DNA from 3 places in the Mesorhizobium sp. ORM8.1 genome. Region 1 is predicted to be linked to each of the others. Evidence: riboswitches for the same ligand, from Rfam matches in the RefSeq annotation. Region 1 holds a riboswitch; each other region holds the start of a gene.
The links. Region 1 has a riboswitch for cobalamin ahead of bluB (5,6-dimethylbenzimidazole synthase). Riboswitches for the same ligand answer to the same signal wherever they lie in the genome.
Positions count from the first base shown of each region.

Region 2: linked by a shared signal. The riboswitch ahead of ACVDG8_RS32130 (DUF1636 family protein) and the one ahead of bluB (5,6-dimethylbenzimidazole synthase) in region 1 are both predicted to bind cobalamin.
Region 3: linked by a shared signal. The riboswitch ahead of ACVDG8_RS03225 (DUF1636 family protein) and the one ahead of bluB (5,6-dimethylbenzimidazole synthase) in region 1 are both predicted to bind cobalamin.

Region 1 covers NZ_CM132600.1:1,806,909-1,810,077, reverse strand. Annotated here, with positions in the region: gene ACVDG8_RS09530 (hypothetical protein) at 1-887, shown strand, start outside; gene bluB (5,6-dimethylbenzimidazole synthase) at 888-1,532, opposite strand; cobalamin riboswitch at 1,659-1,836, opposite strand; gene ACVDG8_RS09520 (histone deacetylase family protein) at 1,952-2,878, shown strand; gene ACVDG8_RS09515 (exodeoxyribonuclease VII small subunit) at 2,882-3,133, shown strand.
Region 2 covers NZ_CM132600.1:6,446,654-6,449,822, forward strand. Annotated here, with positions in the region: partial or broken gene ACVDG8_RS32120 (cobaltochelatase subunit CobN) at 1-222, opposite strand, end outside; gene cobW (cobalamin biosynthesis protein CobW) at 245-1,297, opposite strand; gene ACVDG8_RS32130 (DUF1636 family protein) at 1,300-1,728, opposite strand; cobalamin riboswitch at 1,768-1,973, opposite strand; gene ACVDG8_RS32135 (winged helix-turn-helix domain-containing protein) at 2,003-3,169, opposite strand, start outside.
Region 3 covers NZ_CM132600.1:640,364-643,532, forward strand. Annotated here, with positions in the region: gene ACVDG8_RS03215 (ABC transporter substrate-binding protein) at 1-625, opposite strand, end outside; gene ACVDG8_RS03220 (ABC transporter ATP-binding protein) at 657-1,445, opposite strand; gene ACVDG8_RS03225 (DUF1636 family protein) at 1,442-1,828, opposite strand; cobalamin riboswitch at 1,910-2,112, opposite strand; gene ACVDG8_RS03230 (AraC family transcriptional regulator) at 2,312-3,145, shown strand.

The DNA.
Region 1 (3,169 bases):
CCTACATCATGGCGACCGGCACGGGCGCCAGCGTCGGCTACGGCGTCGGCCACATCTCCACCGATCCCGACGGCCCGGCGTCGTTTGCGCTGTGGGGCGGCGTTGTCGGCTTCGGCATCGTCTCGATCGCCGTCTACTGGATCCGCGAATACATCCTTTATGTGCTCAAGGCCGGCCACATCGCCGTCATGGTCCACCTGATCGACGGCCACGACGTTCCCGACGGCCAGAGCCAGATCGCCTATGCCAAGGAAGTGGTCACCCAGCGTTTCGCCGAGGCCAACATCCTTTTCGTCGTCGACCAGCTGGTCAAGGGCGCCATCCGCGCCATCACCGGCCTGATCGGCGGCATCGCCGCCTTCCTGCCCATTCCGGGCCTCAGCGGCCTGGTCAGCTTCGTCAACACCATCATCCGTCTGTCGCTGACCTATGTCGACGAGATCATCCTCGGCTACAACATCCGCATCAATTCGAACTCGCCCTTCGAGACAGCGCGGCAAGGCGTCGTGCTTTACGCGCAGAACGGCAAGCACATGGTCAAGAACGCCGTCTGGCTGGCGGTGATCATGTGGGGCGTGTCCTTCGTCATCTTCCTGTTGATGCTGGCGCCTGCCGCCGCGATCCTCTGGGTCATGCCCGGACAGCTGGCCGGCTGGGCCTTCGTGCTGGCCATCGTCTTTGCCTGGGCCTTCAAGGCGGCCTTCATCGAGCCGTTTGCCATCGCTTCGCTGATGCAGGTCTATTTCGACGCCATCGAAGGCCAGACCCCCAATCCGGAATGGGATCGCCACCTGGCCGAGGCATCCTCGAAATTCAAGGAATTGCGCGACAGGGCGCTCGGCGCCTTCGGCGGCGGCTCGCGCTGGGATACGCCCCGGGCGGCTTGATCAGCTCTTTGAAGGGCTGCCAAGCCCTGCAATCGCCGATTTCAGCGACGCCTCGCCGGCGCCGCGAAATGTCTCGCTCATCACCAGTTCCGGCAAGGCCAGGCGCTTGCCCCAGCCATGCGTTTCGAGATCCGGCTTCGGCGCGAATTCCGAGACGCGGCCGACGCACAGATAAGCGATCGGCGTGACGTGTTCGGGGATCGACAAAAGCCGCTTCAACGCCTCCGTTTCGATGATGCTGACCCAGCCGACCCCGACACCCTCCGCTCGAGCCGCCAGCCAGAAATTCTGCACGGCGCAGACGGTGCTGTAGAGGTCCATCTCCGGATTGTGCCAGCGCCCAAGCGGCGAGTCCTTCGATCGCTGCCGGTCGCAGGTGATGCACAGATTGAGCGCGCTCTCGCAAATGCCTTCGAGCTTCAGCTTCCGGTAGAGTGCCTGCCGTTCGGCCTCGATGGCCGGCAGTTCCTGTTCGCGCGCGGCCAAAAACAGGTCGCGCACCTGCCGCCGTCTTGTCGCATCGCGGATGACGATGAAATTCCACGGCTGCATATAGCCGACCGACGGCGCATGATGGGCGGCGGTGATGAGCCGCGCCAGCACGCCATCGTCGAGGTTGTCGGTCGAAATGGCTGCGCACGTCACGCCGGGTGAACATCGCCCGGTAGACCGCGTCGCGCGCCAATTGGTCAAAGTCATCGCCGCCGATGGCGGGCGTCTGTGCTTGCATCGCTTTTCCCCTGCGATAAGCAGCCCCCGCCTGACCAAGCGGGTGACCATGTCTGCCAGGCCGGTCTTCTGGCTCGGGATCGACCCGCGTCCGGCGCCTTCCCGTCAACGACAGTGGCGTTTGCCGGCGCGGTCCCCCTCACAGCGTTGGGCACGCCACGGAATAAAACCGTGTTCCCGATTCTCCCGCGTCGCGGGCACCAGGCAGCGATGCGACCTTATCGCGAAGCTTGGCTCCCGCCAATGCCGTCAGCGACACGGCAAGGCGCGATTGTCCCCAGCCATTCGGCATTCAAACATGGCCATCGCGGCCATAGGTCCCTAGATTAGGGGCCATGGCCACACGTCTCTACACCCATCCGATCTTTCTCGAACACATCACGCCGCCCGGCCACCCCGAGCGTCCCGACCGTCTGCGTGCCATCGAGCGTGTGCTGGACGATGAGGCGTTTTCGGCGCTCGACCGCGTCAAGGCGCCGGAAGGCGACGAGGCGACGATCCTCTACGCCCATCCCGAGGATTTCGTTGAGCGCGTGCGCGCGGCGATCCCCGAGAGCGGCATCGCCTCGATCGACGCCGACACCAGCGCCAGCCCGAAGAGCTGGCAGGCGGTGGTGACGGCGATCGGCGCCGCCAACGCGGCTGTCGACGATGTCTTCGAGGGCCGCGCGGCAAACGTCTTCGTTGCCGCCCGTCCGCCCGGCCACCATGCCGAAAAGGCCACGGCAATGGGCTTTTGCCTGTTCAACACGGCGGCCATTGCGGCACGCTATGCACAGAAGAAACACCAGGCCGAGCGCGTCGCCATCATCGACTGGGATGTCCATCACGGCAACGGCACGCAGGACATCTTCTGGGACGATCCGTCGGTGCTCTATTGCTCGACGCATCAGATGCCGCTTTATCCGGGCACCGGCGCCAGGAGCGAGACCGGCGCCGGCAACATCGTCAACGCGCCGCTGGCGCCGCAGACCGGCAGCGATTTGTTCCGCGACGCTTTCCTGTCGCGCGTATTGCCCTCGATCGACGCCTTTGCGCCGGATCTGATCATCATTTCCGCCGGTTTCGATGCGCACCATCGCGACCCGCTGGCCGAGATCAACCTGACCGAGGACGATTTCGACTGGGCGACCGGCCAGTTGATGGAACGCGCCGGCCGCCACAGCGGCAACCGGCTCGTCAGCTTGCTGGAAGGCGGCTACGATCTGCAAGGACTGGCATTTTCAGTCGCCGCCCATGTCGGGCGGCTGATGAAGGGATAAAGTATGGCTGTCGAAGGCAATGAGGACGTCAAGGCGATGAGCTTCGAACAGGCGCTCGACGCGCTGGAGAAGATCGTCGATGATCTGGAGCGTGGCGACGTCCCGCTCGACCAGTCGATCAAGATCTATGAGCGCGGCGAGGCGCTGAAGGCCCATTGCGACCGGTTGCTGAAGGCCGCCGAGGACAAGGTCGAGAAGATCAGGCTGTCGCGCGACGGCAAGCCGGTGGGAACAGAGCCGCTCGACGCAGAGTAATTGAAAACGGTGGGGCAAAGAAAGTAGGTAAGGAGT
Region 2 (3,169 bases), 2.8 Mb from region 1:
GCTGTCGATCCAGAGGTCCACCGACATTGGATGGCGCAGATCACGTAGCGCGGCGAGCCGCATCGAGGGCAGGCGGGCGGCATCGGCTTTCCATGCCACCGCCAGGCCGGCAAGGTCGCTGTCGGTGAAGGACAGCGCCACCACATCCGCCGGCGTCTGCCGCAGATCGACCGGCTCGGCGAGATCGTCGAGCGAGGTGGAACTGGTGGTCAGAATATGCATTTCGCCCCTAGGTCGGTTGGCGTCAGCCGGCGAGTATAGCCTCGATCGCCGGGCGGTTCAGCCCCTTGAGGCCGATGACGACGAGACGCGAACGCCGATCGTCCTCGGCCGTCCAGGCGCGGTCATAGTAGTGGTTGACGCGCGGGCCGACGGCCTGCAGCAGAAGCCGCATCGGCTTGCCGCCGACTTCGACGAAACCCTTCACGCGCAGCACGTTTTCCTTTTCGGCGGCGGTGGCGACGCGCTTTGCCAGCTCGTCCGGATTGGCGATCGAGGGAATGTCGACAATGAACGTGTCGAAGTCGTCATGCTCGTGGTCGAAGGCGCCGTCGTGATGGGACTTGCGGTTCTCGATGTCGTCCTCGACGGCGAGGCCGAGGCCGAGCAGCACCGAGGGATCGACCTTGCCATGCGAGGTCGGCACGATTTTGACCGCGCGGGCCGAGTGTTCGCCGATGATGGCGTTGGCGCGGGCCGAGCCGGCGGCGTCCATCAGGTCGTTCTTCGACAGGATGATCAGGTCGGCACAGGCGATCTGGTCCTCGAACACTTCCTCGACCGGGTCGTCGTGGTCGAGGCTGTCATCCTGGGCGCGCTGCGCCTGCAAAGCGTCCATGTCGTTGGCGATGCGGCCTTCGGCGAGCGCCGGGCCGTCGACCACGGCAATGACGCCGTCCACGGTCACCCGGCTCTTCACCGTCGGCCATTGGAAAGCCTGGACCAGCGGCTTTGGCAGAGCGAGGCCCGAAGTCTCGATCAGGATGTGGTCGACCTTCGGCGTCAGCGCAAGAATCTGGTCGAGCGCCGGCACGAAATCATCGGCGACGGTGCAGCAGATGCAGCCATTGGCCAGTTCGACGATGTTTTCCTCCGGGCAGGTGTCGATGCCGCAGCCTTTCAGGATTTCGCCGTCGATGCCGATGTCGCCGAACTCGTTGACGATGATGGCGATGCGCTTGCCGCCGGCATTCTCCAGCAGGTGGCGGACCAGCGTCGTCTTGCCGGCGCCGAGGAAGCCTGTGACGACGGTGCAGGGAACACGGGAGAGGTTGCCGGCCGTATTTGGAGCGCTCATGGTCAGTCCTTCAGCATGTCGAGGGGAGGGATGCGGGCAACGAGGCCGCGCTTGAGGCAATCGGGGCGGCCGCGCCACGGGATGAGACCGTCGGCCGACGTGGCGAAGAGCTTTGCGCCGGCAACGAGGTCGGCGCCACTGGTCGTGGTCAGGTCGCCGAAAACATAACTCCAGCAGCCGTCGCGCAGGATCGCGGCGCTCAGCCGGCGCTTGCAATTGCCGAGGCATTCGACGGTGCGGACGCGGATCTTGTCATCGCAGGCGGCGCGGCGGGTGTCCTCGGCAAGCAACTCGCCGGCGCGCGGGTGGCCATCGGAGCCGGCCTCATCGCGGCAGGAAGCGCAGACGATGACGGTCACGCCGGCCAAAGCGTCGCCGTCGTCGGACGAATTGTCCGCTGTGCCAGCCGAAAAACTGCCGTTGTGGTCCAAAAAGCCGGGCTCCTTACCCGGAAACCCGCCGGGCGATCGGATTCTTTCTCTCAGACGGCAGGTCTCCTGGCTCGCGAGTCGTCGCCTTGAGTAGCCGCCTTCCCGGGAACATCCCAGTGGTTTTCGGCTTTGGCTCGTCGCTTACAGTTGCGGGACAGCCGCGGATTTGGGTTTTTCTCGCCCGCACCGCATTCCCTCTTGGCCCTTGCCGTTGCGGGCAGGGGACCGTCTGAAGCGGATTTAGGCTTTTGGAGGCAGCGGTGTCAACGCGTGGCTACGACACTGCGATGTCGGCCAGCGCCGGTCCCAAATCGCCGGCCGGCGTCACCTCGATGCTTTCCAGGCCGAGCCAGGCCTGCATCTGCTTCAATTCCTCGAAGAGCTGAGCGGCTGTCTCCGGCGGCGCGTCGGGCTCGGCATAGGCGGCATGGACGCGCAGCACGCCTGCCGGACGGTCGGCGCGGAGGTCGACGCGGGCGACGATCCGGTCGCCGAGCAGGAAGGGCAACACGTAATAGCCGTATTGGCGCTTTTCGGCCGGCGTGTAGATTTCGATGCGGTAGCGGAAATTGAAGAGTTTTTCGGTGCGCGTGCGTTCGAAGACAACCGGGTCGAACGGCGCGAGCAAGGCACGCGCCTCGATCCGGCGGGGAAAACGGGCATCCTTGTGCAGATAGGCGGTCCTGTCCCAGCCTTCGACGCTCACCGGCAGCAACTCGCCCATTTCGACCAGTTCCTCGATGCGGTCCTTGGTGTCGCCGGGCGCCAGACGGAAATAGTCGCGCAAGTTGCCATAGGTGGCGATGCCGTGGGCGCGGGCGGAAATGCGCAGCAATTCGCGATGCGCGTCCTCGACGGAAGGGACAGGCAGGTCGAGCACGGCCTGCGGCAGCACACGCTCCGGCAGATCGTAGTAGCGCTCGAAGCCGCGCCGGTAGGCGGTGGTGATGCGACCGACCCAGAACAGCCATTCGAAGGCGTGCTTGGCCTCGCTCCAGCCCCACCAGCCGCCATTGCCTTTGTGGCCTTCTATGTCGGAGGCGGCGATCGGGCCGCGTTCGGCGACTTGCCCATAGATCTCGTCGATCAACTCTTTGCGTTCACGCCCCCATTTGGCGAGGCCGAGATACATTTCGTCGCCTTGCTCGGCGCGCTGCATGCGCCAGCGCATCAGCGGCCAGGTCTCGACCGGCAGGAAGGAGGCTTCATGCGCCCAGTATTCGAACACGGTGCGCTTGCGGGTGACGGCGGCGTTGTCGAGCAGCGCGAGCGGGTAGGGGCCAAGGCGCGAATAGAGCGGCATATAGTGCGCCCGCACCACGGCGCTGACGGAATCGATCTGCAGCAGGCCGGTGCGGGAGAGAACGCGGGCGAGGTGGCGCCGGTCGGGTGCGCCGGAAGGCCGCGGGTCGGTGAAACCTTGCGCGCCGAGCGCGATGCG
Region 3 (3,169 bases), 1.2 Mb from region 1:
CGGCGGTGAAAGGCTTGTCCTCACCGGAATCGTAGAGGAAGACGCGCGTGCCCTTGCGGTCGCCGACCTTGGCGGTGATGTCTGCAAGCTCCGTCTTCCAGCCCGCGACAAGCTTTTCGGCTTCCGTCTCCTTGCCGAAAATCCTGCCGAGCTTCTCGACGTCGCCATAGAGCAGGTCCATCGAAGCGGCCGGCCGGTTCTTGTCGAGATGGACGCAGCTTTCCGTCAGCACCAGCGTCTTGATGCCATGCGGGGCGAGCGTGTCGGGCGTCACGTCGCCGCCCGGCTTCATGCCGTAATACCAGCCGGCGAAGAAGAAATCGGGCTGCACGGCAACAAGGTTCTCCACTGTCGGATATTTCGGCGCGAGTTCCGGGATCGAACCCTGCTCGGCCTTGAATTCCGGGCCGACCTTGTACCAACCGGTGATGCCGGTGAGCCCGACGATCGAGGGCTGCAAATGCAGCGCGAAGGCCATCTCGGTCATGTTGAGGTCGTGGATGACGGCGCGCTTCGGCGGCGCGTCGAAGGTGAGCGGCTCGCCGCAGCTGTCGACGGTGACCGGAAAGGCGAAGGCGGCGGACGCGACAAGCGAGAAGGCGAGCGACAAGGCGAGGCGTTTCACGGGCGTGGTGCTCCTTTTTGGATCGGCTGGTTCAGAAGGGTGAAGAGGTACGGTTGGGCAGGTCGAAGACAGTGAGCTCGCGATCCTCGGTCGGGTGCGGCAGGCGCAAGACGTCGATGCCGAACACGTCGCGGATGAGCGGCTGCGCCAAGGCCTCGCGCGGTGGCGCCAAGGCGTGCAGCCTGGCGCTGCTCATCACCGCCACGCTGGTGGCGAAGGGCGCGACCAGCGCAAGATCGTGCAGCACGGCGACGACGGTCATACTGAGCCTGGCGACAAGGTCGAGCAACTCGCCGCGGGCGCGCGGGTCGAGATGGTTGGTCGGCTCGTCGAGGAACAGGATTTTCGGCTGCTGCGCGATGGCGCGCGCAAGCTGGGCGCGCTGGCGCTCGCCGCCGGAGAGCGAGCCGATGCCACGCCCAAGCAAAGGCTGCAGCCCGGTGCGGCGCAACGCCTCGACAACGATGTCGCGATCTTCATGCCTGCGCCTCAGGCCCGCATGCGGCACGCGGCCAAGCTCGACATAGTCGATCAAAGCCAGCCTTGGATCAGGCTGGTCGGTCTGGCCGACGACGGCGATGCTCAACGCCCGTTCTGCGGTCGTGATCCGGTCCAGGCGGCGGCCGGACAGGCGCACCTCGCCGGCGCTCGGCCGCAGCGCGCCGCACAGCATGCGCAAAAGCGTGGTCTTGCCGGCGCCGTTGGGGCCGATGATGGCAAGGCGCTCGCCGACCGCCAGCGACAGGCTGACATCCTCGACCAGCACGCGACCGCTGGCCGTCGCGCTGAGATCATGGGCTTCGAGCAGCGGCGCGCTCATTTCACTTGCTGCCAAGCCCTGCCCTTGGCCGGGATGCGCGCCAGCGTCTTGCCGGCGAGCCGGGCCGGCCGCTGGCCGCAATTGCACCAGCCGTCGACGAGCGACGCATAGAGCCTGGCAAATTCGACCAGCGCGCCCGCATCGGTGCCGCTACCGACCGAGCCGAAGAGGTAGGAAGCCTTGCCTTGCGCCTGGAAGGCGGCGGTCAGCGGCCGCGTGCAGCCGGCCATGCAATCGACGGTCTCGATCGCGAAGAATGGCGCATCGTAACCGGGAAGCCTGGACTGTAGGACGGCGCACGGAGCTTCGCCGGAGCGGTGCCCGGTCACGGCATCGCGGCAAAGCGAACACACGATGATGCGATGGCTAGGGTCTTCCGACATTCCGTCACTTTCCAAAATCGCGACGGAAGAAAGCCGGACGGCCGACAGGGGCGCCCGCGTCTCCTCCCGGCACACCCCGTCCGGTCAACTCGTGTCGATGGCAGGTCTCCTGGCTCGCGGGTCGTCGCGCCATCCGCCTTCCCAGCCTTGCCGGCCAGTGGCGTTTCGGATGGAACTCGCCGCTCACAGTTGCGGGGGCAGCCACGGGGTCGACCAAAGGTCTCACCGTGTTCCCTTTTCACCTCTCGCCTTGCGGCGCGAGGACCATGACGCGCAAAGCGTAGTTTGTCCGGGGCAGAGTCGCAACGGGCACCAATCGAACATGCGAAATCAATCTTATCTGATATGTAATAACATTACAAACACATCGAGATGCCGCTTGTCAACCGCTTGCAAACTTTGCGTCTTCGCCCAGTGCGCAATTTCGATCAAACTCGCCCCCGGCGCGGTCGCTAGTTTCGGCTCGCCAAAATGCGAGGAACCATGAACCCGACCGAGAAAGCGCTGTGGTTTGTCGAAAGCCATCTGCCGGATGCGATATCGCTCGACGATGTCGCGCAAAGCAGCGGCGTGTCACGCTTCCATGTGACGCGCGCCTTCGGCGCCGCCACCGGTCGGTCGGTAATGGGCTATATGCGGGCACGCCGCCTGAGCGAAGCGGCGCGCCGGCTTGCCGGCGGGGCGCGCGACATCCTCTGCGTCGCGCTCGATGCCGGCTATGGTTCGCATGAGGCGTTCACGCGGGCCTTTCGCGAGCAGTTCGGCACCACGCCGGAGCTGGTGCGCGCGCAGGGCTCGACCCGGAATCTCGACCTCGTGGAGCCTATTTTGATGGACAGTTCCCTACTCACGACACTCGCGCCGCCGCGCTTCGAAACCAGCCGGCCTTTCCTCATCGCCGGGCTCGGCGAGCGCTACAGCTGCGAGTCCGCGGCCGGCATTCCGATGCAATGGCAACGTTTCGCCCCTTATATCGGCCACATCCCCGGACAGGTGCCCGACGCCTTCTACGGCGTCTGCACTAATGGCGACGATGCCGGCAATTTCGATTACATCGTCGGCGTCGAGGTGACGGATTTCTCCGACCTGCCCAAGGATTTCTATCGCGTCCGGGTGCCGGCGCAGAAATACGCCGTGTTTTCGCATCGCGAGCACATCTCGACCATCCGCCGCACCATCAACACGATCTGGAACAGCTGGCTGCCGGCCTCCGGCCACGAGATCGCCGACGCGCCCGAATTCGAGCGCTACGGACCGGAGTTCGACGCCCACACCGGCAATGGCGGGCTGGAGATCTGGGTGCCGGTGAAATCATAGCGTGGCATACCGGACGGGCCGCGT